Regions from separate parts of the Streptomyces sp. NPDC087901 genome, predicted to be linked through region 2. Evidence: riboswitches for the same ligand, from Rfam matches in the RefSeq annotation. Region 2 holds a riboswitch; each other region holds the start of a gene.
The links. A riboswitch is a leader RNA that binds a small molecule or an ion and turns the genes downstream of it on or off. The one in region 2 is predicted to bind cyclic di-AMP.
Positions count from the first base shown of each region.

Region 1: linked by a shared signal. The riboswitch ahead of ACIOEW_RS08870 (LysM peptidoglycan-binding domain-containing M23 family metallopeptidase) and the one ahead of ACIOEW_RS27760 (C40 family peptidase) in region 2 are both predicted to bind cyclic di-AMP.
Region 3: linked by a shared signal. The riboswitch ahead of ACIOEW_RS23615 (transglycosylase family protein) and the one ahead of ACIOEW_RS27760 (C40 family peptidase) in region 2 are both predicted to bind cyclic di-AMP.
Region 4: linked by a shared signal. The riboswitch ahead of ACIOEW_RS32700 (transglycosylase SLT domain-containing protein) and the one ahead of ACIOEW_RS27760 (C40 family peptidase) in region 2 are both predicted to bind cyclic di-AMP.

Region 1 covers NZ_JBIUUC010000002.1:772,745-780,135, forward strand. The annotation lists gene dxs (1-deoxy-D-xylulose-5-phosphate synthase) at 1-374, shown strand, start outside; gene ACIOEW_RS08850 (aspartate aminotransferase family protein) at 371-1,768, shown strand; gene ACIOEW_RS08855 (XRE family transcriptional regulator) at 1,866-2,474, shown strand; gene ACIOEW_RS08860 (DUF6126 family protein) at 2,522-2,698, shown strand; gene ACIOEW_RS08865 (tyrosine-protein phosphatase) at 2,808-3,620, opposite strand; cyclic di-AMP (ydaO/yuaA leader) riboswitch at 4,097-4,249, shown strand; gene ACIOEW_RS08870 (LysM peptidoglycan-binding domain-containing M23 family metallopeptidase) at 4,255-5,202, shown strand; gene ACIOEW_RS08875 (SGNH/GDSL hydrolase family protein) at 5,385-6,230, shown strand; gene ACIOEW_RS08880 (STM4011 family radical SAM protein) at 6,244-7,140, opposite strand; gene ACIOEW_RS08885 (STM4012 family radical SAM protein) at 7,148-7,391, opposite strand, start outside.
Region 2 covers NZ_JBIUUC010000010.1:125,102-132,492, reverse strand. The annotation lists gene ACIOEW_RS27775 (ATP-binding protein) at 1-76, shown strand, start outside; gene ACIOEW_RS27770 (LysR family transcriptional regulator) at 104-1,021, opposite strand; gene ACIOEW_RS27765 (LysE family translocator) at 1,094-1,741, shown strand; gene ACIOEW_RS27760 (C40 family peptidase) at 1,774-2,247, opposite strand; cyclic di-AMP (ydaO/yuaA leader) riboswitch at 2,251-2,446, opposite strand; gene ACIOEW_RS27755 (hypothetical protein) at 2,747-3,058, opposite strand; gene ACIOEW_RS27750 (ATP-dependent Clp protease proteolytic subunit) at 3,066-3,701, opposite strand; gene ACIOEW_RS27745 (hypothetical protein) at 3,918-4,391, opposite strand; gene ACIOEW_RS27740 (tetratricopeptide repeat protein) at 4,838-7,315, shown strand.
Region 3 covers NZ_JBIUUC010000007.1:343,282-350,672, forward strand. The annotation lists gene ACIOEW_RS23605 (cytochrome P450) at 1-456, shown strand, start outside; gene ACIOEW_RS23610 (transglycosylase family protein) at 562-1,515, shown strand; cyclic di-AMP (ydaO/yuaA leader) riboswitch at 1,817-1,988, shown strand; gene ACIOEW_RS23615 (transglycosylase family protein) at 1,993-2,754, shown strand; gene eno (phosphopyruvate hydratase) at 3,041-4,321, shown strand; gene ACIOEW_RS23625 (septum formation initiator family protein) at 4,440-4,910, shown strand; gene ACIOEW_RS23630 (DUF501 domain-containing protein) at 4,979-5,518, shown strand; gene ACIOEW_RS23635 (Ppx/GppA phosphatase family protein) at 5,652-6,596, shown strand; gene ACIOEW_RS23640 (NAD(P)/FAD-dependent oxidoreductase) at 7,031-7,391, shown strand, end outside.
Region 4 covers NZ_JBIUUC010000014.1:102,225-109,615, reverse strand. The annotation lists gene ACIOEW_RS32715 (FecCD family ABC transporter permease) at 1-875, shown strand, start outside; gene ACIOEW_RS32710 (FecCD family ABC transporter permease) at 872-1,921, shown strand; gene ACIOEW_RS32705 (ABC transporter ATP-binding protein) at 1,929-2,762, shown strand; cyclic di-AMP (ydaO/yuaA leader) riboswitch at 3,059-3,242, shown strand; gene ACIOEW_RS32700 (transglycosylase SLT domain-containing protein) at 3,248-4,126, shown strand; gene ACIOEW_RS32695 (esterase) at 4,359-5,852, shown strand; gene ACIOEW_RS32690 (dihydrodipicolinate reductase) at 5,966-7,045, shown strand; gene ACIOEW_RS32685 (carboxymuconolactone decarboxylase family protein) at 7,042-7,391, shown strand, end outside.

The sequences.
Region 1 (7,391 bases), on a different contig from region 2:
ACGAGCAGCTTGCGCCACTCGCCGCGAAGCACCGGCTCGTCGCCGTGGTCGAGGACAACAGCCGGGCCGGAGGCGTCGGCTCGGCCGTCGGACAGGCGCTGAGGGATGCCGGGGTCGACGTACCGCTGCGGACGTTCGGCATTCCCGATCAGTTCCTCGCCCACGGGAAGCGGGCCGAGGTGCTGGCAGACATCGGGCTCACACCGGTCGAGATCGCGGGCCGGATCAGCGCCACGCTGGCCGTCCGGGGCGCGGGCACGGACGCCGGTACGGGCACGGGTACGGGGCACAACGTTCACGTCCGGGGCGCGGACGCGGGCACGGACATCGGGCCCGACGTCCCGGGCAACGGGCAGAAGGAGAGCGGGGCATGAAGGACGACGGGCCCAAGGGCTTCGATCTGGCGCGGCTCCTCGCGGAGCGCGGCGCCGAACGCTACGAGCTGCACACGAAGTACCTCAACCACCAGCTCCCGCGCATGCTGCACACCATCGGCTTCGACAAGGTCTACGAACGGGCCGAGGGCGCGCACTTCTGGGACGCGGAGGGCAACGACTACCTGGACATGCTCGCCGGATTCGGGGTGATGGGGCTCGGCCGGCACCACCCCGTCGTACGCAAGGCGCTGCACGACGTCCTGGATGCCTCGCTCGCCGATCTCACCCGGTTCGACTGCCAGCCGCTGCCGGGCCTGCTGGCCGAGAAGCTGCTCACCCACAGCCCGCACCTGGACCGGGTGTTCTTCGGGAACAGCGGTACGGAGGCCGTGGAGACGGCCCTCAAATTCGCCCGGTACGCCACCGGGAAGCCGAGGATCCTGTACTGCACGCACGCCTTCCACGGGCTGACCACCGGCTCGCTCTCGGTCAACGGCGAGGCCGGCTTCCGGGACGGCTTCGCCCCGCTGCTGCCCGACACCGCCATCGCGCTCGGCGACCTCGACGCTCTGCGCCGTGAGCTCAGGCGCGGCGATGTGGCCGGACTCGTCGTCGAACCGATCCAGGGCAAGGGGGTGCACGCCTCGCCGCCCGGTTTCCTGCGTGAGGCCCAGGAGCTGCTGCACAAGCACAAGGCCCTGCTCATCGCGGACGAGGTACAGACCGGCCTGGGCAGGACCGGGGACTTCTACGCGTACCAGCACGAGGAAGGCGTGGAACCCGACCTGGTCTGCGTCGCGAAGGCGCTCTCCGGCGGCTATGTGCCCGTAGGGGCGACCCTCGGGAAGGACTGGATCTTCAAACGCGTCTACTCCTCGATGGACCGGGTCCTGGTCCACTCCGCGAGCTTCGGCTCCAACGCCCAGGCGATGGCGGCCGGGCTCGCGGTCCTCGCGGTGATGGAGGACGAGGAGACGGTCGCGCACGCGCGCCGCACGGGTGATCTGCTGCGCGAACGGCTGGCCGCGCTGGTCGGGCGGTACGAGCTGCTGCACGAGGTGCGCGGGCGCGGGCTGATGATCGGCATCGAGTTCGGCCGGCCGAGCTCGCTCAAGCTGCGCAGCCGCTGGACGATGCTGCAGGCGGCCCGCAAGGGGCTCTTCGCACAGATGGTCGTCGTGCCGTTGCTCCAGAAGCACCGGATCCTGACCCAGGTCTCCGGAGACCATCTCGAAGTGATCAAGCTGATTCCGCCGCTGGTGATCGACGACGCGGACGTGGACCGTTTCGTGAGTGCCTTCACGGCCGTGATGGACGACGCGCACAGCGGCGGCGGGCTGATGTGGGACTTCGGGCGGACCCTCGTGAAGCAGGCCGTCGCCAACCGCTGATCAGCGGGAGATCCGTCGGCCGGTCCGGGTGGCGGCGGGCTTTTGCCTCGGAGGCAAGAAATTTGCCTCCGAGGAAAGTTCCTGGCCCAATGGAAGCATGAATCCTCCAGAAGGAGGGGTGGCCGACGAGTTGCCCGGGGTCGCGCCGCGCCTGCGCGACCTGCGCCGCAGTCGTGGTCTCACCCTGGAGACAGCCGCCCAGCGGGCCGGGCTCTCGCCCGCCCACCTGTCCCGGCTCGAAACGGGCCGGCGCCAGCCCTCACTGCCCATGCTGCTCGGACTTGCCAGGATCTACGGTACGACGGTCTCCGAGCTGCTGGGCGAGATCCCCCCGGAACGTGACGCGATCGTCCGCGGCCGCAGGTTCGAGGGAGCCGAGGCCGACGGCTGGATGTACCAGCAGGCCGGCGGTCCCGGCCGGGCGATGCAGGCACTGCGTGTCCGGGTCCCGCACGGTGCCCAGGGCGACCTGGTGCGCGTCCATCCCGGCGAGGAGTGGCTGTACGTCCTGGCCGGGCATCTCAGGGTGACCCTCGGGGAAACGGTCCACGACCTCGCCCCCGGGGACAGCGCGCACTTCGACTCGCTCACCCCGCACCGGATCGCGGCCCTGGACCGCGATGGCGCCGAGCTGCTGTTCGTCCACACCCTGCTGCAGAGCCCCGCCGCCGAGCTGTGTCTCGGCAGCGGGATCCACCGTCGCTGAGGCACCGCCCCCGCCACCGGCACGCCGATGGCCAGAGAGGACTTGTCATGTCCGATTCCGAGAACTTCGACCCGCTCGGCCCGGGGCGGCCCAAGAACTACGACCCGCAGGAGAAGAAGTTGCCTCGCGGGCTCGTCATCAGGCTCTTCGCCTATCTGGTGGCAGGGCATGTCATCGCGGGCTTCCTCTACCTGCTGTTCGCCGTGGGGATGCACAACCAGTAGCCGTGGGGGTGCGCAACCGGTGGCAGTGGGGATGCGCCACGTAGCGGTGGGCGTGAGCCACCGGCAGTCGCGGGGGTGCGCCACGTAGCGGCGGGCGCCGCCCGGCCGGTCAGGCCTCGTCGAGCAGGCGCTCGCGCAGCCGCTCGCGGGTCTGCGGGGTGATCTTCAGGCCGTCGGCGAGGTACCGGTCGGTGCTGCCCCAGGTCTCGTCGATGGTGGTGAAGGCCGCGGCGAGGTAGTCGGGGTGGGCGCCGAAGAGCGGATTGAGCAGCTCCATCACCTCGGCGGACATTCCGGTGGGAGAGGTGTCGCTGCGGCGGACCTTGTAGCGGCGGTGCGCGTCGTTGGACTTGAGGTAGTCGGACTCGATGGCATCGCGCTCGACACCGACGGCGAGCAGGGACACCGCGATCGAGAGGCCCGCACGGTCCTTGCCCGCGGCGCAGTGCATCAGCGCGGGCACGCTGTCCTCGGCGAGGGCGTGCAGTACCCGGCTGTGCTCGGCCGTGCGGTCCAGGATGATCCGGCGGTACGAGGCGATCATGCGGTGGGACCCCTTGCCGTCGGCCAGGATCGATCGCAGTTCGTCGATGTTGCCGTCGCGCACCATCCGCCAGAACTCCGTGCCGTCCGCCGGGTCGGTGAGCGGGATGCTCACATTGCGCACACCCGGCAGCTCGATGTCGAGGCCGTCCAGCTTGTGGTCGGCGTCGTTGCGGAAGTCGAAGACGGTGTGCAGGCCGAGACCGGAGAGGAACGTGGCGTCCTCGGCCGTGGCGTGTGCCAGGTGACCGCTGCGGTAGAGCCGCCCGTACCGCACCCGGCGGCCGTCCGAGGTGGGCAGCCCGCCCACGTCGCGGAAGTTGCGGACACCCGCCAGCTCGGGCTCCGTCGACGGGGTCTGCGGCAGCTGCTGCGTCACGGTCACTCCTGGAGGCTCTGCCGCCGGCGCGTGTCGCCTGCGGGTCCACTCTCGTGACGATACGACATTGATTCCTCGGGCAATCATCTTGGTCGCGCCCCTGTTCCGGGGCCGCGCGACGGTCCACGGGCCCGGCTGGGAGGGGCCGGGGTGCGCGGCTCTCCGATCGAGGTACGGCCGATGAGCGAGGCATGTCCGTATTGAGGCTTTTGATGGAACATGCCCTGTTTGTGCGGGAGATGGTCACCCTCTCGTGAGCGGGATCATATCCGTGACGGTGTGTGGCTGCGCGGCCGTGGGGTATTCCGGACGCCGCGCGGAAAGCCAAGATCCGTAATCCACGGAGTGTGACCGGAATTCCGTGTCGAATTTCCGGAGCGGAATCCGAAGTGGAACCCGTGGCTTGTTTCTGTCGTCCCGGCTCGCTTACGTTCACTGTCAATCCGGACGGACCGCCTAATCCTGCCGCCGCCCGGAATTCGCACCCACTCACCGCGTGGCAGGAGCGGGGGAACCAGGTAAGCCGCCGACCGGGAAACCGGCCGGCTCGGGGTGAAGTCGCGCCAGCCGCGACCGGACATCTCCAGTCCGAACCCGACAGCTCACCTCGTAGGCGCCGGAGAGGAAAACCTTCATGCCCATATCGGGTAAGCACCGCCGTCCCAAGTCCAGCACCATCGCCCGTGGCGTCGTCGCCGCGAGCGCCGGTGGAGCCGTCATCGCTCTTCCGCTGCTCGGCGCCACCGGTGCCCACGCCGCGGAGCAGACCGCTCCCGCCACCTCGAAGTCGGCCGCCGCGCACGCCACCCCGGCCAAGCCGGTCGCGAAGAAGCAGGCCGGCACCACGTCCTACTCCGTGGTCTCCGGCGACTACCTGTCGAAGATCGCCGCCGAGCACAAGCTCAAGGGTGGCTGGGAGAAGCTGTACCAGGACAACCGCAAGGTCGTCGGCGACGACCCGAGCCTGATCTTCCCGGGCATGAAGCTGACGCTCGGCGGCAAGTCCACGAGCCAGGCCTCCACCACCTCCACGGGCTCCACCACCCCGTCGAAGGCCGCGCCCAAGGCTCCGGTCAAGACCGAGACGAAGGCCGCCACGGCCTCCAACTCCTCCTCTTCCTCCTCCGACGCCTCGTCGTCCGAGGAGACCTCGGCCCCGGCGACCCAGAGCAACGACTCCGGTTACGTCCACCCGGTTCCGGGCAACCACACCACCGCCTACCGCGCCTCCGGTGCCAACTGGTCCAGCGGCAGCCACACCGGCATCGACTTCCCCGTGTCCACCGGCACGAGCGTGAAGGCGATCACCTCCGGCACCGTCGTCACGGCCGGCTGGGGCGGCGCGTACGGCAACGAGGTCGTCATCAAGCACGCCGACGGCCACTACTCGCAGTACGGCCACATGTCCTCGCTCTCCGTCTCGGCGGGCCAGACCGTGACCGCGGGCCAGCAGGTCGGCCTGTCCGGCTCCACCGGCAACGCCACCGGCCCGCACCTCCACTTCGAGGTCCGCACGGGCCCCGCGTACGGCTCGGACATCGACCCGATCGCGTACCTGGCTTCGCACGGGATCAACGTCTGATCCAGCAACACCGGTCCGGTGACCCGGACCTGAGCAATGCATAGAGGGACGGTGCGCGGCGGCGCACCGTCCCTCTGCTTATTCCCTCTTTACTAAAAACTGACCGGGTGGTCTATCTCACCACCCGTCAACCCCATAATACGGTCGCGTAGGTCACATTCGGCGGTGCAGGATATGCCCTTGTGGCAGACGATTCGAACAACATCCAGCAGGGCGTCATCAACCGACAGGGCGCCATCGGGTCGTACGCGGCGATTGGCGACAGCTTCACCGAGGGAGTCGGTGACCCCGGCCCGGACGGAACCTTCGTCGGCTGGGCGGACCGGTTCGCGGTACTCCTCGCGGACCAGCTCCCGGACCCCGAAGCGGCGGCGGGCATCGCAGGCCCCGCACACGGGAACTTCAGATACGCCAATCTCGCCGTACGAGGACGCCTCCTCGACCAGATAGTCGAGGAGCAGGTGCCGCGCGCAAGGGAACTCGCCCCCGATCTGGTGAGCTTCTGCGCCGGCGGCAACGACATCATCCGGCCGGGCACCGACCCCGACGACGTGGCCGAGCGCTTCGAGCGTGCGGTCGCCGAGCTGACCCGGTCGGTCGGCACCGTCATGGTCACCACCGGCTTCGACACGCGCGACGTTCCCGTGCTGCGCCATCTGCGCGGCAAGATCGCCACCTACACCGCCCATGTGCGGTCCATCGCCGACCGCTACGACTGCCCGGTGCTCGACCTCTGGTCCCTGCGTTCGGTGCAGGACCGCCGGGCCTGGGACAACGACCGGCTGCACCTGTCGCCCGAGGGGCACACCAGGGTCGCGCTGCGCGCCGCCCAGGTCCTCGGCCTCGATGTGCCCGCCGACCCCGACCAGGAATGGCCGCCGCAGGCACAGCGCGGAACGCTCGAAGTACGGCGCGACGACATCCACTGGGCACGCGAGTACCTGGTGCCGTGGATCGGGCGCCGACTGCGCGGCGAGTCCTCGGGAGACCACGTGGAGGCCAAGCGGCCCGACCTGCTGCCGCTCTGAGAGTCCGCTGTCCTCAGTCGCCCCGGGCTCCCGGAGTACCGGCCGTGGCGGCCGAGGCCGGCGGCGCCGGTATGCGCTCCAGCACCCCGCCGGCGAAGACGTCGTACAGCGGCAGCGTCTCCAGATGCACATAGCCGATGTGGCAGTCGCAGAGGGCGAGCGGGCAGGCCCGAGGCCCCAGCGCCGTGCGGTAGCTGCCGTCGTAGAGATTGCCGAGCTCGGCGCGGACGAAATGGCAGCGGCGCACCGTACCCTCACCGTCCACCGAGATCACCGACTCACCGGTCCGGCAGGGCAGACCTGCCGAACGGTGCGGATGGCGGCTGTACGGGAACAGCGGATCGATCGCCGTCCACCGGTCCGCCTCCTCGTCCGTGTAGGTCTGCCCCTCGGCGGCGTTGACCCAGAGGTAGACCTCATCGGGCAGGGCCGCCCGCAGCCGCCGCGCCTCGTCGAGATGACCCTCCAGCCCGACGACACCCACGCTGTGGCGGATCCCCAGGGACGCCAGCTCCCCGCACCGGCCGAGAAACCGCTCGTACGGTGTCTGGCCCGGGTGGTACGTGCACCAGAGCGCGATCTTCTCGCGGCCCGCGGTGCCCGCTGAGGCCAGCCACTGCGTACGGCCGCTGAGGTTCGTCTGGATCGCGACCCGGCGAATGTGCGGCAGCCGGGCCAGCTCGACCACCGCCCGGCGGTACCAGGAACGCACCAGCCCCTCGCCCCACGGGGTGAAGAGCACCGAGATCCGGTCGCCGGTCTGCGCCGCCGCCCACGCGGTGAAGCGCTCCAGCGCGGCCCGGTCGGCCCGCAGCTGCTCCCGGCTGTCGCGCCGCTTGGCGAACGGACAGTACGGGCAGTCGTAGTCGCATGACGCGAGAGGGCCGCGGTAGAGAATCGTCAGGTCCATACGGGGCTCACTTCAGCTCGTACGCGGCCATCGCGGCCCGTACGGCAGGGGAGAAGAGGTCGGGGCCCAGGGCGTCCGAGTGGGCGAGCCCCTCGGGCGACAGGCGCAGCAGGCCGGCGGCGACCCCGTCCCGGTCGAGCCAGCCCCGGGCCTCGAACCGGGCGAGCTCCTCGGGAAAGTCCTCGTCCGGGTCCGTGCCGAAGCGCTCGCGGTACTCGGACACACGCAGGCCCTCGGCCTGCAGGACGGAC
Region 2 (7,391 bases):
GACCGTCACCCCCACCGCGGACGGCGGGAAGACCGTCTGGATCGCGCTGCCGTGGCACGCGGCCGTCCAGCACTGACTGCCCCGCCGCGCACCCCGGGCACGGTCACAGAGGCGTCGCGGCCCGCCCGAATCCGCTGCGCAGCAAAGCCCGCAGCGTCGCCGCCGCGGCGCTCGCGCGGTCGCCGCGGTGCACCACCGAGATCGTCCGGCGGAACGCGGCCGGCTCCAGTCGCCGTACGGACAGCGGCGTCGGCGACATCGCGGCGACCATCTCGGGTACGACCGCCATGCCGATGCCCGCGCTGACCAGAGCGCACACCAGCGCATAGCCGGGCGACTCGCAGACCACCGCCGGCAGCGCCCCCGCCTCGGCGAGTGCGCTCTCCACCCCGCGGCGCGGCGGATGGGTGGGTGCGCTGCTGATCAGGGGCCGGCCTGCCAGCTCCGTCACCGGGAGCCGCCCGCTGCCGTCGGCCAGGACCTGCCCGACCGCGGTGATCAGCACCAGCTCCTCGATCAGGAGCGGCTCGGACAGGACACCTGACGGCGGCGGCGTCGCAGCGCCGGGCTCGTAGTCATGGGTCAGTGCCAGATCCACCTCGCCGGCTGCCACCGCGGCCACCCCGCCCGGCGGCTCGTACTCGGTGACGGTCAGCTCCACGTCCGGGTGCGCCCGGCGGAACGCGCTCAGCACCGGCGGCAGCAGATGAATGCCCGCCGTGGTGAAAGTGCCGACGCGCAGGCGACCGCCTGAGAGTCCGGCCAGACGAGCCAGTTCATGGCGGGCCTGCTCCATCTCGTCGAGGACCCGCCGGGCGCGTCCGGCGAGCAGTTCGCCCGCTGCCGTCAGCCGGGCGCCTCGGTGATGGCGCACCAGCAGCGCAGCCCCCGCCTCCCGCTCCAGCTTGGCGAGCTGCTGGGAGAGTGCCGGGGCGGTGTAGCCCAGGCGTGCGGCGGCCCGGGTGATCGAACCGGCCTCGGCGACCGCCACCAGCGCCGCGAGGCGCGTCGGGTCGTACATTAAGCGTTCCTTTTGGCAGACCCAGAAGATTGCAAGTACATGCTAAAGGCTCCGGCGGTCCAGGATGGAGCGATGGACGCACAACTGACCGCTTTCGTCGGGGTCGCCGCCGCCATGGTCGCGCTGCCCGGCGCGGACTTCACCGTCGTCGTACGCAACGCCCTCGCCTCGCGCGCGGCGGGGGTGGCGACCGCAGTGGGGGTCGCCGGGGGCCTCCTGGTCCACACCGCGCTCGCCGTCGCCGGTCTGGCCGCCGTGCTGGTGGCGGTGCCCGTGCTGTTCCGGACCGTCCAGCTCCTGGGCGGCGCATACGTGCTCTACCTGGGCATCAGTGCCCTGTACGCGGCCCGGCGACGCGCCGGGCAGGCGGCGGGGCCCGGGCCGGACGAGGGGGATGGTGGGCAGGCCACGATGGGGACAGGCCGCGCACTGCGCCAGGGATTCCTGACCAATGCGCTGAACCCCAAGGCGCCCGTGCTCTTCCTGAGCCTTCTGCCGCAGTTCGTGCCGGCCGGGGCCGCGCCCCTGCCCAGGACGCTGCTGCTCGCCGCGATCGTCGTCCTGATGGCTCTGATCTGGTTCCCGGCCGTGGCGCTCCTGGTGGACCGCCTTGGCCGGTGGCTGCGCCGGCCGCGTACCGCCCGGGCGATCGAGGGCGGCAGCGGCGCGGCACTCACCGCACTGGGGCTGGTCCTGGTGACGGGCCCGCTGCTGCACTGACGCGGGAGCACGGGCCGGGACGGGGAGGGGCTTCAGCGGACCCGTCCGTAGTAGACGCTCTTCGTCCAGATCTTTTCCAGGCGGACCACGGCCCCGGTCTTGGGCGAGTGCCAGATCTTGCCGCTGCCCGCGTAGATGCCCACGTGGTAGATGCTGCGGCCGGAATGGAAGAAGACCAGATCGCCGCGTTGCCGCTTGGAGGACGAGATGTGGCGGGTCTTGTTGTACTGCTGCTGGGCCGTGCGCGGGAGCTTCTTGCCCGCCTTCTTGAACGAGTAGAGCGTCAGGCCGGAACAGTCGAAGCGACTGGGCCCGGTGGCGCCCCACCGGTAGGGCGCTCCCTTCTTCGACGCGGCGATGTTGAGCGCCTTCATCGAATGTGTCGCGGCCTGGGCATCGGTCACGGCGCCGGGAACGAACAACGTGCCGCCTACAGCGGCGAGAGTCATGGCCGAGGCCGTTGTGGCCCGGGCGAGGAGAGACGGGACATGAACCTGCGCAGTCATGCGCAACCCTTCGTCAGCCGCCTGTGAAGGATGACCTGTCGGGTTCGGGCTGGCGAAGTCGCCCGGCCGCAGATGCGGCTTCACCCCGAGGGACAACCGGAGGTCCGGTCGGCCCGTTGTGCTCGGGTCCTCCACTCCTGCCGATCCACTCCTGTCGACCAGGCATCCGGGCGGCGGCAGGACTCGGCGTCCGCCCGGACCGCCCCGCCGCGGTGGCGGGGGCTTGTCGTCCCAGGGATCTTGACTCACCGAGTGCCGGATTTCCGAGGTGAAGCGGCGATATGTGAGGCTCGTCACGACTGGCCCGTTCGGGTGGACAGGTGACCTTTGGGGAAACGGCAGACGCTCGCCGCCCGGTGCCGTACCAGCGACGTAACGGGAGATTTCGCCCATCGTCCACCGTGAAAGCGCAAATTGAGTTGTCCCTCGCGCGAAGTAACGTCTACGCCGAACGAGGGAGAATATTTGGCCGACGCGTCGGGCGTGTCGGTCGAGGAGCTCAGCAACTGGGAGGGGCGGGCGGGATGGTGACCCGCCCGGAGCGCCGTTCGCCGTCGAGTACGCGCAGCGCCCGGGTCAACGTGGCTGCGTGGATCCGTGCTTCACCACGCTCGTGCATCACCGCGAGGGCGTCCCGCAGTGCGGCCGAGTACGAGGCCAGTGCCTGGGCGGCGCGCAGTGCGCCGTAGGTGTCGCCGCCGTGGGCCGGATTGATCCGGCCCACCTGGTCGAGGACTTGCAGGTAGCGGTCGATGAACTCGCCCTCCGCGCGGGTCAGGGCGGGCAGTGGTGCGAACTCCGGTGGCTGCATCGGGGATTCACCGCGCCGGGTGCGGAGACAGCGACAGCGAGCGGTTCTGGACGATGTGGTCGACCAGCCCGTATTCCTTGGCGCCCTCGGCGTCGAGGATGAGGTCGCGCTCGGTGTCGGCGGTGATCTGCTCGACGGGGCGGCCGGTGTGACGGGCCAGCATGCTGCTGAGCGTCTCGCGCATGCGGGCCAGTTCCCTTGCCTCGATCTCCAGGTCGGACGGCTGCCCCTGTACGGGCTCGGCGAGTTCGGGCTGCTGCACCACCACGCGGGCGCCCGGCAGGGCGTGCCGTTTGCCGGGAGCGCCCGCCGCGAGCAGCACGGCCGCGCCGGCCCCCGCTTGGCCGAGGCAGAAGGTCTCCACCTCGCAGGTGAGGAAGGCCATCGTGTCGTAGACGGCGGTCATGGCCCCGAACGTGCCGCCGGGGGAGTTGATGTAGAGCGAGATAGGCCGGTCGGGCGCGTCGTGCTCCAGGTACATGAACTGTGCGACCAGGTCGTTGGCAGCCGTGTCGTCGACGGGGGTGCCGAGGAACACGACCCGTTCGGCCAGCAGCTTGGAGTACGGGTCGAGCGTGCGGGTCCCCTGGGACGTGCGCTCGGTGAACTCGGGCAGTACATGGCGGGCGGCGGGGCGGTGCATGGCGAGGCCTCTCGTCCGGGGTGCGCGAGACCCTGAAGGCACCCGCGCACGCTTCTGTAGAAAATGTACAGGACGTACAGAAGGTTGTGATGGGAGAGAGCCTGGTGATCGGTGCAAAGGCCGAGGACAGAGGCTGTTCTGCTGTTCGCCGAGTGCTGAAATCTCACAAATCTGCCACGACGCCCTCAGCGTCAAGCTGCTTCGTCCTCACCGCAATCACATGGACAAGTGAGGTGTTCCGAGGCGACGCGGAGGTCCTCGGGACTCGGGTGGGCGTACACCCGCTTCGAGGATGGCGTAGATCGTGGCGTTGGCGGCCGGCGTGAGCAGGATGGTGCAAGCGAGGGCGGCGGGCCGTGCGGCCGGGTCCTCACGGGCGATCGCGTCGGGTGCGTAGTCCTTGAGCGCGGCCGCGAGCGGGATGCGCACCAGGCCGGACGGTGCGAGCAAGCCCAGGACCAGGCTGCTGGAGGCGGCCAGGACCAGTGCAGCGATGGCCAGCAGCCAGGTCGTCAGGCGTGGTTCCGGGCGGCGCGAAAGCGGGCCGGCGGCCAGGGCGGCAAGTCCGGGAAGAGCAGTGGCGGGTAGACGGCCAGATGCGTCGCGGCGGCTGCTCCTCTGCTTGTTGGTGCCGAGCAGGCGGCGCAGGAGGTCTTCGTCGTCGGACAGCTCGTCGACGAAGCGGGTCAAGACCGTGTTCCGGATGTGAGACAGATTCAGACGTTTTGCATTACCGCCCAGTCGATACCGACACACGGCACCCCGGAGTGCTCACACCTCACGACTGGATTCGCTGTCAAAGAAGCCGAAACGACTGGACCCACTGTCAAACGCCTCGATTGATGACAAACGACACCACGAGTTGCCTACTCGAACGGTTGATCTGTCTACAACAGGGATGTCACCTAGCCTGGTGAGAGGGGACGTCTTATGATCCGGAGTTCGCCATGATCAATCGGCGAAAGGAAAGCGAAACCACCCTGACATCCCCGCTTCCCGCCCCGAGGCGGATCGCGTGGATTGTGTGGAGCGGTGTGGGAACGCTCGGACTCCTCGGCCTCCTGACGTGGGCAGGCAAGGACCACCCGGCCTGGAGCGGGGGCGGTTGGGGGTGGGCACAGGGGTTCACCGGGTGGGTGGCGCAGATCTTCGGCGGGCTCGGCCGGGTCGTCGACGGCGACGGCCTCGTACCCGGCCAAAGGCTGGGATTCTGGTTTGTCGCCCTGGTTGTCCTCTACTTGTACTGGCGGGCGACGCGTGCGCTGGTGGCCTACAAACCGGGTCCGGTCGACGTTCAGGAACTCATCGACGCGACGCCCCCGGGAACCCTCGATGTGCCGGCTGGGGATCTGACCGCCGAGCTTCGCCAGCAATTGTCCGACAGCAGCATCTACGCACCAACGACGCTGCCCGCCGAGGTCCCACCGACGAGCTTTCTCGAACTGGTCGGCGACGTCGAGTTGGACCCCAAGAAGCTGGGGGCCGCCATTCCGCGCCTCCTGAGCCGACTGCGGCCGAAACTCGCCTACCGGGTCGGAGGAGTGCTCCGGATCCGTGAACAGAGACCGGACTGCCTGGGTGTGACGGTGACGGTCACGGCCTTCGTGTTCGGCGGTTCCAGCTCGACGACTCTTTGGGGAAAAGAATGGGGCGAAGTCATCCGCAAGACCGGCTGCTGGGTGATCAGCGTCCTGCTGCCGGTGACTCGAGCGGGGCGGCAACCGCCCTGGCGTCAATGGTGGGGCCGTGAGCTCAATCCCGAACTGTACGAGGCGTACCAGAGCGCGAACGAGCTCAGCCGGGCCGGCCGCTATCACGAGGCGCTGTCACGGTACTTCGACGCGATCGCACTCGACCCCAAGAATCCGTACCTCCGGAGCGAGTTGGCCGAGGTGCAGGAGAAGATGGGTCTGCACATCGACGCTCTCGAAACGTGCCAACGCGCCCTCACTCTCGATGGACAGACTTCCAGGCAGTACAACAGGCGGCTGTGGCTGAGACCTGGGCAGGTGGATTGGCGGCGGCTGCGCTATCTGCGTCACCCTCGCCTGTACCGGGACGTGCTCGGTCTGCGGTACCGGAACGCCATCATCCTGGGAATGTCGGAAGAGACGACACAACAATGGTTCCAGCGCAAAGGCAGCCAGGACGACACGACCCGGCGCCGCCTCGTGCCCCTTCTTGCGGATCGGTACCAGCAAGCGGCCATCACGCTGGCACACCCCGGTGACGAAGAGGCCTGGCTCGCAAAAGCGCTGGAGCAGTCCCTCTACGGGAGATCCGAATCCGCTGCCGTCGCGAAGAATCTTGTGCGTCTGGTTTTCCAGCGGGCCGCGATGCAGGAGACTAACCGTCTGGCCGCAGATGACCGCTGGGCGCGCCTGGCCGGTCTGTACTGGCCGGCACGGCTGCGGAGTTGCTTCCGGTTTATCTCCCCCTTCTCCCATGTTCAGAGCGTCCGCAGCCCTCGGCAGGCCGTGACTCGAGGCGCATTCCGCATCAATCGCGAGGTGTGGGCCCCTCTGCGTCTGGCGTGGGCGGTCGAAAAGATACAGCTACCCGGCCCCGTGTACGACCCGCACGCCCGTTATGCCTGGCGCACCGGACCTCCTGTGACAGCGCACGTCACCCCCGGTGAACTCAAAGCCCGGATCGACAGGGCCCGGAGCCGACTGGTATTTGTACGTCGCTACCTTCCGTGGTGCCGGCGCGGCGACTGGTTGACCCGCTACAACAGCGCATGTGTGCATGCCGTGGCCCTGAAGATCAACGAGGGCAGCGAGGCTCGGACGAAGGAGCACACGCAGCAAGCGGTGGAGGAGCTTGAATGGGCGATTCTGGTTCCCAGGGGAGACTCCGCAACGGTGGAGCGAACCTGGATGGTGCATGAGGACCCGGATCTGGCTCTTCTTCGGGAGGCGGCACTCTTCGAGCGCTTCGTACTGACCGCCTATCCGGGGCAGGAGCTCCCGACGCATCCTCCTCCGAACAGCTGGTCCGAGGCGCAGATGAGGGAATACGACTACAGGCTCCTCGAAGAGGCCGCCAAGGTGATGGAGAAGGTGTGGATCGCGCGAGGCGAGGAGCCCAGCTTCGACATCCGGGACGCGACGGAATGGCTTCGCGCCGAATCCGACATCTGGAACGGGATGCGGAAGGTGACCGACTCGCGACGGCTCGGCCACTGGGAGTACCGCGTGGAACTCATTCGATCGGTGCGGGCCGGCAGTCAGTCAACGGTCCCGGACACGCTGGGATTCCCTCCCTCGATGTTCGCTGATGGCACCGCGCGGTCCGACCGTGAGGAGATCACCAGTCGCCTCCGGAGGCTGCAGAGCGACCTCAAGCGAGACGTGAGAGGCAAGAAGGCCCACTACGCGAACATCCAGGAGGGGCAGGACTTGTTCAGCAGGGCAACAGCCGGTGGCGTGGCGTGGCTGGACCCGCGTACCGTCCACAGTCTGTGCACCGCTTACTCTGCCGTCTGGCAGACGCTCGCCGAGTGGCTGGAACAGGACCGCGACGAGAGCCACTTTGTGGATGCTCTGGACAGAGTCCCCAAGCCATCGGCGGACGGGCTGCCCCGGGAGAGTGTCCCACGATTCGGATCCTGAGCAAGGACCGGCCAGAAGGCGACTGAGCAATGAACGAACAGGCAGCCGAAGGCGTCGTAGTTCGTCGGGACTTTCA
Region 3 (7,391 bases), on a different contig from region 2:
GCGGGGGAGACAGGGCTGTTGGCCACGGGTGTCGAGGAACTGCTGCGGTACGACGGTCCGGTGGAGATGGCGACCTGGCGGTACGCCACCGAGCCGCTGACGATCGGCGGACAGCGGGTGGCCGAGGGCGACCCGGTACTCGTCGTGCTGGCGGCCGCCGACCGGGACCCGGAACGCTTCGGCGGACCGGACACGCTGGACCTCTCACGGCGTGACAATCAGCACCTCGGTTACGGTCACGGGATCCACTACTGCCTGGGAGCGCCGCTCGCCCGGCTGGAGGGGCAGGCCGCCCTCGCCACGCTCCTGAAACGCCTTCCGGACCTGCGACTTGCGGGAGAACCTGCCGATTTGCGGTGGCGTGGTGGGCTCATCATGCGTGGACTGCGCACGCTGCCGGTGGAGTTCACCCCGGGGCCGGTGTCCGGTGAAGGTGACACTCTGTCAACTCTGTGACTTTCACGTGATCTCTGCTGCATCGACTTGTGACACACGTTCGAGTCCCGCTAGGTTCACCGTTCGACTCACCAGTCACTCGTCAGTCACACGGAAGGCATCCCCATGGGCTCCGCGAACGGCAGACACCGTCGCCCTCGGCAGGCACCCGCGATCATCGTCGCCGCAGGCGTGACCGGCTCGGCCATCGCCATCCCGCTGCTCGGTGCGGCAGGTGCGCACGCCGCCGACGCCTCGACCTGGGACCGGGTGGCCGAGTGCGAGAGCGGCGGCATGTGGAGCGCCGACCTCGGCAACGGCTACTACGGCGGCCTGCAGTTCTCGCAGGAGGTCTGGAAGTCGTACGGCGGTGACTCGTACGCGGAGCGCGCGGACCTCGCCAGCCGCTCGCAGCAGATCGCCGTGGCGGAGAAGGTCCTGGAGGACCAGGGCCCGAAGGCATGGCCCAGCTGTGCGGTCATCTCGGGCCTCGTCGTGGACAGTGGCCTGCCGGGTGTCGACCCGGGCAGCGCCGCGTCCGACGACCCCGCCGGCAGCACGGACCCGTCCGAGGGCGGCGACCCCTCCGGGGACACCACCGCGTCGGACGACGCGTCCTCGGACGCGACGACGCCGGCGGACGGGGCCACGGACGACGCGGAGGGCGGGAGCGGGAAGCCGGACGCGTCCGCATCGCCGTCGGCCACGCCCTCCGCCACACCCTCCACGTCGCCCTCGGGTGCTGCCTCCGGCGCCGGGGAGGGCACCTCCGGGGGGCAGGAGAAGGCCGGCAAGCACCGGGGTGCTCCGGCCCCCGAGGGGACCCGGAGCGGCGGCAGCGACCGGGATGCGGGACGGCACGCCTCGCGAGGTGACGGTGACGCACGCGACACCGGTGCCCCGGCATCTGACGGCACGTACACCGTCCGTGCCGGCGACAACCTCTGGTCGATTGCTGATGCACAGAAGCTGCCCGGTGGCTGGACCGGGCTGTATGAGGCCAACAAGGCGGAGGTGGGCTCCGATCCGGACCTCATCCTGCCTGGCCAGAGCCTTGATCTCGGCGTGAAGGCCGAGTGAGAGCGGTCTGATGATCAGCTGAAAACACCCCAAAAGTTAGGGTAGTTAAGAGGCCTATGTCCCACTTTTGACCAAGTGAGACATGGGTCTCTTCGTGTGAACTGGCGTGTCTTGTCCGGGAGGTCCCGCCGCATCCGTTCCCACCTGCGCAAACGGTGCTTCTTCGGATGCAAGGAAGGGCTGTTTCTCCGGTATGTCCATCTTTGGATATGAGGGGTGGGTGTGTTTACGGTCGGAACCGCTCGCACCGCGGGCCCCGTCGACCGTCACGCCGAATCCTGCCGTCGGTCGAAGGGAACAGACGCGTAAAGCGCCGTAGGCAGGAGCGGGGGACCCAGGTAAGCGCCGGGCCCGATCGTCGCAAGACGCATCAGGACCGGCTTGGGGTGAAGTCGTGCGCTAGGACGTGCGACCGGGCAACTCACTTGGCCCGAACCCGACAGCTCACCTCGCAGGCGTCGGTGAGGAGAAGTCTCGATGCTGCTCAACAGCAAGGGCAACAAGCACCGTCGCCCGTCCAAGGCCGTCCGTATCGCCACGCTCGCCGGTGTCGCCGGTGCAGCCATCGCCGTGCCCCTGATGGGTGCCACCGGCGCCTCCGCCGCCTCCGTGTCCACGTGGGACGCCGTCGCCCAGTGCGAGTCCGGTGGCAACTGGTCCATCAACACCGGCAACGGCTACTACGGCGGCCTGCAGTTCTCGCAGTCCAGCTGGGCCGCCGCCGGCGGTACCCAGTACGCGGCCCGCGCCGACCTGGCCACCAAGGCCCAGCAGATCGCCGTCGCCGAGAAGCTCCTCGACCTGCAGGGTCCGGGTGCCTGGGCCTGCGCCGGCGCCGGCAACCTGAGCAACGACGGTGTCGACCCGGGTGTCGACACCGGCTCCTCCGCCACCAAGACCGAGACCGCCCCCAAGGCCGAAGCCGCCCCGAAGCAGGAGTCGGCGCCGGTCCAGCAGGCCGAGCCGAAGAAGGCCGAGCGCACCGAGGCCCCCTCCACCAACCGTTCGGACCGCTCGGCCGCCCCCAAGGCCAAGTCGAAGACCGTCACCACCCCGACCGGCAAGAAGGTCGAGAAGGGTGACGGCGAGTACAAGGTCGTCACCGGTGACTCCCTGAGCAAGATCGCCGCCGACCACAAGGTCAAGGGCGGCTGGGAGCAGCTCTTCAAGCTGAACAAGGACATCGTCACGGACGCCGACCTGATCTACCCGGGTCAGCAGCTCCACCTGACGAAGTAGTCGCGATCTCTCCTCGCTGAATCACTCCGGCCGCCCCGGCCCGGTGCGCATCTTCCCCCCGTGCGTGCCGGGCCGGGGTCGGCCGGTTTCGGCGTGATCGTTCAACTGTTGTAGTTACTCGTCAGTAAAATTCTGGCCCTTTGTCCCGCTGTGCTCGCTCTTGAGTCCTTTTTCGTCCCAGGGGACGGGCGGTCGGCCGGTTGAGGCGGCCCGGCCGGTTAGGCTCTTGTCGCAAGGCCAAAGCGACCCTGCACCACCAGCGTCATATCCCAGAAGGAGATGCCTCGTGCCGTCCATCGACGTCGTCGTAGCCAGGGAAATCCTCGACTCCCGCGGAAACCCCACGGTCGAGGTCGAGGTCGGCCTCGACGACGGCAGCACGGGCCGTGCTGCTGTTCCGTCCGGCGCCTCCACCGGTGCGTTCGAGGCCATTGAGCTTCGTGACGGAGACCCCAACCGCTACCACGGCAAGGGCGTCGAGAAGGCCGTCCTCGCCGTGATCGAGCAGATCGGCCCGGAGCTCGTCGGTTACGACGCGACCGAGCAGCGGCTGATCGACCAGGCGATGTTCGACCTGGACGCCACGGAGAACAAGGGCTCGCTCGGCGCCAACGCCATCCTCGGCGTCTCGCTCGCCGTGGCCCACGCCGCTTCCGAGGCATCGGACCTGCCGCTGTTCCGCTACCTCGGTGGCCCGAACGCGCACCTGCTGCCCGTCCCGATGATGAACATCCTCAACGGTGGGTCGCACGCCGACTCCAACGTGGACATCCAGGAGTTCATGATCGCCCCGATCGGCGCGGAGTCCTTCTCCGAGGCCCTGCGCTGGGGCGCCGAGGTCTACCACACGCTGAAGAAGGTCCTGAAGACCAAGGGCCTGTCCACCGGTCTCGGTGACGAGGGCGGCTTCGCGCCGAACCTGGAGTCGAACCGCGCCGCGCTCGACCTCATCGTCGAGGCCATCAAGGAAGCCGGCTACGCCCCGGGCAAGGACATCGCGCTCGCGCTCGACGTCGCCGCCTCGGAGTTCTACAAGGACGGCAAGTACGAGTTCGAGGGCAAGTCCCGCTCGGCCGCCGAGATGACCGAGTACTACGAGGAGCTCGTCTCCGCGTACCCGCTGGTCTCCATCGAGGACCCGCTGTACGAGGACGACTGGGCCGGCTGGAAGGTCATCACCGACAAGATCGGCGCCAAGGTGCAGATCGTCGGCGACGACCTCTTCGTCACCAACCCGGAGCGCCTGGCCCGCGGCATCGAGGAGGGCTCCGCCAACGCCCTGCTCGTCAAGGTCAACCAGATCGGTTCGCTGACCGAGACCCTGGACGCCGTCGAGCTGGCCCAGCGCAACGGCTTCAAGTGCATGATGTCGCACCGTTCCGGCGAGACCGAGGACGTCACCATCGCCGACCTCGCGGTCGCGGTGAACTGCGGTCAGATCAAGACCGGCGCCCCGGCCCGCTCGGACCGTGTCGCCAAGTACAACCAGCTGCTGCGCATCGAGGAGATCCTCGACGACGCCGCGGTGTACGCCGGCCGCTCGGCGTTCCCGCGCTTCAAGGGCTGACACGTACAGCAAGGGCCGGTAAAGCCCGGCGGGGTCAAGTGCCCCGGCCTCCGTCCGTCCCCGCACTCGGTCCCGTACCGTGTGCGGGGACGGACGTGCGTAATGGGGAGGCGGAGACATGGCCGCGAAGGACCGGGACCGGTTCTCCACCGCGACCCGGCTGCGATTGCTCGGCGAGCAGACCGCGGCCCGCGTCTACCGGTCCCAGAACCGTCGTCAGGCCCGCCGCTCCCGGCTCACCGGCCGGGCCGCCTTCCTGGCCCTGATCGTCTGCTCACTGGTCGTCGCCCTCGCGTACCCGATGCGGCAGTACGTGTCGCAGCGTGACGAGATCGCCGACCAGGAGCGGCTGGCGCAGGAGGCCGAGGTCCGTACCGAGGAGCTGCGCGACGAGAAGGCGCGGCTCCAGGACGATGCCTACATCAAGCGGCTGGCCCGTGAGCACCTGCACTACCTTCTTCCCGGGGAGACCGGCTACACCGTGGTCGACCCCGACGCGGTCAAGGAGCGCAACGGGCAGCCGGCGGAGACCGGCCGGCCGTGGCACTCCAACCTGTGGGACGGCGTCGACAGCGCCGACCGCGGCTGAGCCGCCGTATTCCTTTCACATCTGCAGAACCGCAGTTCGAGCAGTCCGATCAGAACCCCTAGGCAGGCATGGAAACGCCCCCTCCCCAGACCGAGTCCACCGCGCCCACCGACGCGGACATCGCCGCGTTCCAGCAGCAGCTGGGGCGCCCGCCGCGGGGGCTGCGCGCGATCGCGCACCGCTGCCCGTGCGGCAACCCGGACGTGGTCGAGACGCAGCCCCGGCTGGAGGACGGTACGCCGTTCCCGACGACGTTCTATCTGACGTGCCCGCGTGCGGCGTCCGCGATCGGCACGCTGGAGGCGAACGGGGTCATGAAGGAGATGACCGAGCGCCTCGGTACCGACCCCGAGCTGGCTGCGGCGTACCGTGCCGCGCACGAGGACTACATCGCGCGGCGTGACGCCGTCGAGGTGCTGGAGGGCTTCCCGAGTGCGGGCGGCATGCCGGACCGGGTGAAGTGCCTGCACGTGCTCGTCGGGCACTCGCTGGCCGCGGGGCCGGGTGTGAACCCGCTCGGGGACGAGGCGGTCGCGATGCTGCCGGAGTGGTGGCGCAAGGGGCCGTGCGTGTCGCCCTGCGGCGCGCCTGACGGGGACGAGGGCTGAGGTTCCCTCCTCGGGGGCTCCGCCCCCGGACCCCCGCTCCTCAATCGCCGGATGGGCTTGAGGACATGTGCCGGAGGGGCTTGGGGGCATGTGCCGGATGGGTTTGAAGACATGTGCCGGAGAGGCTGAAGACATGACACGCGTGGCCGCCATCGACTGCGGAACCAACTCGATCCGTCTGCTGGTCGCGGACGCCGACCCCGCCACCGGGGAGCTCGTCGAGCTCGACCGGCGGATGGAGATCGTCCGGCTGGGGCAGGGCGTCGACCGGACCGGCCGGCTCGCCCCCGAGGCGCTGGAGCGGACCTTCGCCGCCTGCCGGCAGTACGCGGCGGTGATCAAGGAGCTCGGAGCGGAGAAGGTCCGCTTCGTCGCCACCTCCGCCTCCCGGGACGCGGAGAACAGGGACGACTTCGTCCGCGGGGTGCTGGACATCCTGGGCGTCGAGCCCGAGGTGATCACGGGCGACCAGGAGGCCGAGTTCTCGTTCGACGGGGCCACCAAGGAGCTCGTCGGGCGCGACGACCTGGCGAAGCCGTACCTCGTCGTGGACATCGGCGGTGGCTCCACCGAGTTCGTCGTCGGCGACGACCGGGTGCGGGCGGCCCGGTCCGTGGACATCGGCTGCGTCCGGATGACCGAGCGCCACCTCGTGCGGGACGGTGTCGTCGGCGACCCGCCCGCGCCGGCCGCTTTCGACGCGATCCGGGCCGATGTCGAGGCCGCCCTGGACCTTGCCGAGGAGACCGTCCCGCTCACCTCGGCGGCCACGCTCGTCGGTCTCGCCGGAACGGTCACCACGATGGCCGCCATCGCGCTGGGGCTCGACGCGTACGACCCCGAGGCGATCCACCACTCCCGTATCTCTCTGGAGCAGGTCCGGGAGATCACCGGGCGGCTCCTCGCCTCGACCCACGCCGAGCGTGCGGCGATCGGCGCGATGCACCCGGGGCGGGTCGATGTGATCACCTCGGGGGCGCTGATCCTGCTGGCCGTGATGGAGCGGACCGGGGCGCACGAGGTCGTCGTCAGCGAACACGACATTCTCGACGGCATCGCCTTCTACGCGGCCCGCTGAGACCGGTCCAGCGACCGGCCACGAGCGCCGCTCATCAGCACCCCGGCCTGCACTTTTGAGCCGCTGGAGCCCCTCTGCGGGCACCTTCGGAGACGCGGCGCGACGAAGTTCGTGAACTTCTTCACAAGGAATTCGGCCCCTTGGTGCGGACTTCTGCTCCGAACGGGCCTGCGGGAGGGTGTGCGGGGTCGCTCGCGCCTCGTACGGGACGGTTCCGGGCGCGTTGCGGGAGTGTGAATCAGGGGGGTGGTTCACCCCGCTCGGCGGCTCAAGGGCCAGCTCACAAGCGGTGAACAACGTTCGCCAGAGTGTCGTGGTTCCCCGGCCGGGCCATGACCTGGGTCACGTGGGCGGCGAAGTGTAGCAGAGGGTGGGCCATACCTTGTGAAGGGGCTCACGAGCGTGCCCCCCGAGGGGGGTGGATACTCGATGGCATGAGCACCACGGAGCGTCCCAGGATCCTCGTAGTAGGCGGTGGGTACGTAGGCCTGTACGCAGCTCGGCGCATCCTGAAGAAGATGCGCTACGGCGAGGCGACCGTCACGGTCGTCGACCCCCGGTCGTACATGACCTACCAGCCCTTCCTCCCCGAAGCTGCTGCCGGCAGCATCTCGCCTCGGCATGTCGTCGTCCCGCTGCGACGCGTGCTGCCCAAGGCCGAGGTCCTCACCGGCCGCGTCACGACCATCGACCAGGACCGCAAGGTCGCCACGGTTGCGCCGCTCGTCGGCGAGGCCTACGAGCTGCCCTTCGACTACCTGGTCATCGCGATGGGCGCCGTCTCCCGTACCTTCC
Region 4 (7,391 bases), on a different contig from region 2:
ACGCTCAACTGCGCCTCGCCGTCGTGGACGTGCGCCTTCCGCGCACGCTCGCCGCGGTCCTGGTCGGGGCGTGTCTGGGGACGGCCGGGTGTCTCCTGCAGGCCGCCACCCGCAACCCCCTCGCCGAGACGGGACTCCTCGGCGTCAACTCGGGGGCCGCTTTCGCCGTGGTGCTGGGGCTCACCTACTTCGGGGCGGACTCGCCCGCCTCGTTGCTGGTGTGGGCCCTGGCCGGAGGCATGGTCGCCAGCGCGGCCGTCCTCCTGTTCGCCGCTTCCGGACGCGGCGGCGGCTCCCCGCTGCGGCTCGTCCTGGCCGGATCGGCGCTCGGCGCCACCTTCCACGGCCTCACCTCGTACGTCCTGCTGGGTACTCAGTCCACCTTCGACACCTACCGATACTGGACGATCGGCTCGCTCGCCGGCATCGAGAACTCCGACCTGCTGCCCCTGCTGCCCCTGATCGCGGTGGGCCTGCTCACCGCGCTCGGCTGCTCCCGCCCGCTGGCGGCGCTCGGGCTCGGGGACGACGGTGCCCGCTCCCTCGGCCATCATCCCGGCCGGATCCGCCTCGTCGTCGCCGGGGCCGTCTCACTGCTCGCCGGATGTGCCGTCGCCGTGGCCGGGCCCATCGCGTTCCTCGGGCTGTTCGCGCCCTACGCCGCCCGGGCGCTGGCCGGAGCACGGATGACCGCCCAACTCGTCCTGGCCGCCCTGATCGCGGCCGACATCATGATCATCGCGGACATTCTCGCCCGGATCGTGATCCGGCCCTGGGAGACCCCGGTCAGTGTGCTGCTCGCCTTCGTCGGCGGCCCTCTGCTCGTGTGGATCGCCCGCTCCTCCCGGCTGTCCACCGCGGGGGTCCCGGCATGACGGACGTGACCCCTCCGGACAGCGTGGTGCTCCGCACCGGAACGCTGTCCTGGCTCCTCCCGAGGCGCAGCGCGCTGGCCGCAGCGGTACTCATTCCGCTGCTGGCACTCCTGATCACCCTTGCGGTGATGGCGAGTTCGACCGGAATGACCCTGCCGGAGACCCTTTCGGGACTGCTCGGAACCGGCGATGCCGGCACCGTCATGATCGTGCGGGACTTCCGGCTCCCCCGTGTCTTCACCGGTCTGCTGGTCGGCGCCGCCCTCGGCATCGCGGGCTGTCTCACCCAGACCCTGGCCGGCAACCGCCTCGCCACGCCGGACCTGGTCGGGGTCAACGAGGGCGCCACCGCGGCCGTGGTCGCCGCCGCCGCGGGGTCCGCCACCGGCATGGTCGGCAACTGGTGGCTCGGGCCGCTCGGTGCCGTAGCCGCCGCGGTCCTGGTCGTCCTGTGCGCCGGGGGAGCGGGCAGTGCCGGCTACCGGCTGCTGGTGGCCGGGATCGGCGTCTCCACCTTCATCGGCGCGGTGAGCGACCTGATCATGTCGCGCGAGAACGACAACACGGCGGGCGGAGTGTTCCTCTGGGCCGTCGGCAGCCTCAACGGGCGCGACTGGGACGCCGGTGTGCCGCTGGCCGTGGCCCTGCTGTTCCTCGTCCCGCTCTCGCTGGCGGCCGGGCACCGCCTCCAACTGCTGCGCTTCGGCGACGAGGTGGCGAGTTCTCTCGGAGTCGATCTGCGTCGGGTGCGTACCGTCGCTCTCGTCCTCGCGGTACTGCTGGCGGGTACGGCGGTCGGGGTCGGCGGCCCCATCGCCTTCGTGGCACTGGCGGCGCCGATCCTCGCCCAGCGGCTGACCGGCCCCACCCGCGTGCCGGTCACCGGCTCGGCGCTGACCGGAGCCGCGCTGATCGCCGCGGCCGACGCGATCGGACGCGTCGCCGCTCCGGTCGAACTTCCCGTCGGGGTCGTCACCAGCGTCCTCGGCGGCCCCTTCCTCCTGTGGGTACTGCTGCGGCCCGACCCGGCCGCCGGAAAGGCGTGAGCCGCACATGACCGAGAATCCGACCGGTACGAAGGCGGGCCTCGAAGTCCGTGGTCTGCACGCCGGATACCCGGGCCGCCCCGTCGTCGAGGACGTCGGCCTCACCGTCCCCGCCGGACAGGTCGTCGCGATCGTGGGTCCCAACGGCTGCGGGAAGTCGACCCTGCTGCGCACCGTCGCCCGGCTCCACCGGCCCGAGTCCGGCACGGTGCTGATCGACGGGACGGACATCTGGCAGACCGGCCGGCGCCGGGCCGCCCACCATGTCGCCCTGCTGCCGCAGTCGCCGCGCGCTCCCGAGGCGGTCACCGTGGCCGGTCTGGTCCGCTATGGCCGCAGCCCGCACCAGGGGCTGCTGCGCCAGTGGTCGCGCGAGGACGAGCAGGCGGTGCGCGACGCACTCGACGCCACCGGCACCACCGCACTGGCCGGCGAGCGCATCGACCGGCTGTCCGGCGGCCAGCGCCAGCGCTGCTGGCTCGCGATGGTCCTCGCCCAGCAGACCCCGGTCGTGCTGCTCGACGAACCCACCAGCGCCCTCGACCTCGGGCATGCCGTCGAGGTCCTGGAACTCGTCCGCGAGGTCGCGGCCACCGGCCGAACCGTCGTCATGGTCCAGCACGACCTCGCCGCCGCGGCCCGTTACGCCGATCTGCTCGTCGCCATGAAGGGCGGCCGCGTCATCGCCCAGGGTGCGCCCCGCGAGACGGTCGACGAAGCCCTGGTGAAGGAGCTGTACGCGCTCGACGCGGACATACTCCGCGCCCCGGGCGACGGCTCACCGGTCGTGGTGGCGCGCAGCCGGACCGGTGCGGCCGCACAGCCGACACTCGCTCCATAATGTCCTGATTGGGCGATTATTCAGAAGTGTCGGAAATGCTCATCGAGGTCGCTTTTTCGTGAGGCGCACCTTTCTAATACCCGGCAAATCGCCCCTTTCGGGCACAGTGGCCAGCGTCACGTTTCCCGCCCCGGACGCGCAACCGGAGGCTTCGGTTCCCTGTCGCGCCAAGAAAGTTGACCCGCCCGCATGTGACCGGCGTCGCATATTTCCTTTTATTGATCTTGCAAATCAATTGTGATCAGGAATTCCGGGCTTGTTTCGTCCGCCCTTTCTCGCTTACGGTCACCGTCAATCCGGATGGAACGCCGAATCCTGCCGCCGTCCGGTAACCCGACCACATCACGTGCGGCAGGAGCGGGGGACCCAGGTTTGCCGCCGGTCCGGAATCCGGAGCGGCTAGGGGTGAAGTCGCCATGTGCGGCCGGACATCTCCAGTCCGAACCCGACAGCTCACCTCGCAGGCGGCGGAGAGGAAAAGCGCCATGCCCTTCAAGGGTCAGCACCGTCGTTCCAAGTCCACCTCCCTGACCCGCGGTTTCATCGCCGTGAGTGCGGGCGGAGTCGTTCTCGCACTCCCCCTGATCGCGGCCGGATCGGCTTCTGCCGCCCCCGCTCAGGCGGTCGTCGCAGAAAAGGCCGCAGCCCCGACTTCCGTGACCGGCAAGGAAATTGCCGTACAGAAGGCCGAATCCACCACCTATTCCGTGGTCTCCGGTGATTCGCTTTCCAAGATCGCCCGGGGGCATTCCCTCAGTGGCGGCTGGGAGCGGCTGTACCAGGACAACCGGAGTGCGGTGGGCGGCAACCCCGACCTCATTCACCCGGGCCTGAAGCTGACCATCGGCGCCAAGTCCGCGGCCGCCGCCCCCAAGGCCGCGACCAAGAGCGAGTTCAAGGCGGAGAACACCTCCGGCAGCACCTCGCAGCCGTCGGCCGACCGGGCCGAGAGCACCGACCGCGCCGACCGTTCCCAGCGGACGGCGACGCCCGTCGCCGTGGAGACCGTGGAGACCGCCCCCGCGCAGAGCGAGACGGCGTACACCGACGACCTCGACGGCTGGATCAAGGAGTCCCTCGCCGTCATGGCGGAGAACGGCATCCCCGGCAGCTACGACGGCATCCACCGCAACGTCATCCGCGAGTCCTCGGGCAACCCCCAGATCGTCAACAACTGGGACTCGAACGCCGCCGCCGGCACCCCGTCCAAGGGCCTCCTCCAGGTCATCCAGCCCACGTTCGACGCCTACCACGTGCCCGGCACCTCGCTGGACATCCTGGACCCCGTCGCCAACATCACCGCCGCGTGCAACTACGCGGCCGCCACGTACGGCTCGATCGACAACGTCTTCGGGGCCTACTGACCCACCGCGATCCCCCGCTTCCGGGCGGAATCGTGAACAGGGGTGGAAGGGAGCTGAGCTGCTCCCTTCCACCCCTTTCGCGATGCCGTACAACCCTTGTGCCGCAGAGCCGGTCCAACAGGGCGCCAGGAGGACAACGGGCTCTTCCCGGCGTCCCCCGGACCAGGGGCCTGGGGGCGGATCATGGTCCGACAGGCCCTCGCCCGGTCATCCTTGAACCGAGGAGCCGCTCGTGCGCACCCACCGTTCGGCCGCCGTTGTCGCGGCCTCATTCCTCCTGATGGCAGGGGCCGCGGTCGTCGCGCCCTCCGCCTACGCCGGCGCCCCCGGCGGAACGCACGCGGACGACCGCAACTCCGATTTCAACGGCGACGGCTACGAGGACGTGCTCATCGGCGCGCCCGGCGGGACCGTCGGCGGCAAGAAGGGCGCGGGCTACGTGACCGTGCAGTACGGCGGGCCGGGCGGCATCGGCACCACCCGGGGCGCCGTCCTCAGCCAGAACACCACCGGCGTGCCGGGCGCCGCCGAGGCGGGGGACGGCTTCGGCCGCGCCCTGGCCTCCGGCGACCTCGACGGGGACGGGTACGACGACGCCGTCGTCGGCCTCCCCGGCGAGAACATCGAACCGGTGACCGACGCGGGCGGCACCATTGTCCTGTGGGGCTCCGCGAAGGGGCTCTCCGGCGCGGACAGCGACTGGCTGCAGGCCGAGGAGCCCGTCGCCGGTGCCAGGTTCGGCAGTGCACTCGCCGCGGCGCACTTCAGCCCCGACATCCCCGGCGACCAGCTGGCCGTGACCGACCGCACCGACCTCACTCTCTACCAGTACGAGGCGGCGGCCCGGAGTAAGGCCGGGGCACCGGCGCCCACCTCCCGCAGCAGCCGCATCCCCGGCACCCCGGGTCGGGAGATCGTGCCCCGGGCCATGACGACCGGCGACTACGACGGCAACGGTCTCGCCGACCTCGTCATCTCCGGCGTCACCGTCGGCGGGGAACCGGGGCACGGCTGGTCCGCGCTCTTCCTCGGCGAGGTCCAGGGACTCCGGTACGACCACGATCTGCGCGGCGGCCCCGCCGTCGCCTCCGGCGACATCAACAACGACGGCTACGACGACCTCGTCACCGGGGAGCCCGGCAGCCCCGACGACGGCGGCGAGTCGATGACCGGCGGCGTGGTCGGTGTGTACTACGGCAGCCTGGGCGACGGACCCGTCGGTGCCGAGGGCCCGGGCACCCCGCCCGTCTGGTGGACGCAGGACACCACGGGCGTCCCCGGAGTCCCGGAGGCCGGCGACGGCTGGGGCGCCGACCTCTCCGTGGCGGACACCGACGGCGACGGGTACGCGGATGTGGCGATCGGCGCCCCCGGCGAGGACATCGGCACGGTCGCCGACGCGGGCGCCGTGTGGGTGCTGCGCGGTGCGGCCGGCGGACTGACCGCCACCGGCGCCGCTTCATGGGACCAGGACTCGCTGAACGTGCCGGGCGCGCCGGAGAAGGGCGACCGCTGGGGCGGCCAGGTGCGGCTGACCGATCCCGACAAGGACGGGCGGTTCGGTCTGCTGTCCGCCGCGCCCGGAGAGAACGCCGGCAACGGTGTCGTCTGGGTGTTCTCGGCCGGCTCGGGCGGCGTGACGGCCTCCGGCTCGTGGACGTTCGACGCCCGGCCGTTCGGCGGTCCGGAGACGGGCGCCGGATACGGGGCCACGATCGACGAGTAGCGACGCCCTGCGGAGCGGACCGGGGCGGGCCCGACGGGCCCGCCCCGGGACCCGCCCAACCCGGTGCGCGATGCCACTATGAACCTTTCATCCCGCGCGCTACCCTCCGCCGCATGATTTCCACGGTGGTCTGGGGTACCGGCAATGTCGGCCGCGCGGCCATCCGCGCGGTCGAGTCCCATCCGGCCCTGAAACTCGCGCACGTACTCGTCCACGACCCCGGCAAGGTGGGCCGTGACGCGGGCGCCCTCGCCGGCCTCGACCGCGATCTGGGCGTCGCCGCGACCGACGACATCGACGCGGTGCTGGCCACCGCTCCCCGAGCCGTCGTCTACGCGGCCTCCGGCGACATCCGCCCCGACGAGGCGCTGGCCGACATCACCAGGGCGGTGGCCGGGGGAGCCGTCGTCGTCACCCCGGCGCTGTACGCGCTCTACGACCAGCGCGGGGCCCCGCCCGAACTGCGCGAACCGGTGCTTGCCGCCGTCGCCGGCGGTGGCGGATCGCTCTTCGTCTCCGGCGTCGATCCCGGCTGGGGCAACGACGTACTGCCCCTGCTGATCAGCGGACTCGGCTCCACGGTGGACGTGATCCGCTGCCAGGAGATCTTCGACTACTCCACCTACGACCAGCCCGATTCCGTCCGCCACCTGATCGGCATGGGTCATCCCATGGAGTACGAGCCGCTCATGCTCGCGGCCTCCGTGCCGACCATGGTGTGGGGCGGGCAGATACGCCTGATGGCCAGGGCCCTGGGCGTGGAGCTCGACGACATCCGCGAGACCATGGCCCGGCGGCCGCTCGAAACCACCGTCACGACCAGGACCATGGGCGAGTTCGAGGCCGGCACCCAGGGCGCGGTCCGCTTCGAGGTCCAGGGCATCGTCGAGGGCGAGCCCCGCATCGTCATCGAGCACATCACCCGCATCCATCCGTCGTGCGCCCCGGACTGGCCGTCGCCGCCCGACGGCGCAGGTGCCCACCGGGTGATCATCGAGGGGCGCCCGCGCATCGAGGTCACCGTCGAGGCCACCGACGAGGGCGAGAACCGTTCTGCCGGCGGCAACGCCACCGCGGTCGGCCGGCTGGTGAACGCCATCGACTGGCTGGTGGACGCGGACCCCGGACTCTACGACGCCCTCGACGTCCCCCTGCGTCCCGCAGCCGGCCGATTCGGAAGGAAGCAGCCATGATCATCGACATCCCCGAGGGCCAGGAACCGATCGGCTACGTATGGGGCGACATGGTCCCCGGCATCGGCATGGCCGCCGCGAACTTCTCGCTGTCGGTGTACGAGCACACGACGCTCGGGCTCCGTGAGTTCGAGGCGGCGAGGCTGCGCATCGCGCAGATCAACGGCTGCCTCTTCTGCCTGGACTGGCGCACCGAACGTGACGGTCGGAAGGTCGAGGAGGAGTTCGCCGGTGCGGTGAGCGACTGGCGCAGCACCGAGGCCTTCGACGACCGGACCCGGCTGGCGGCCGAGTACGCCGAGCGGTACGCCCTGGACCATCACGGCCTGGACGACGCGTTCTGGAC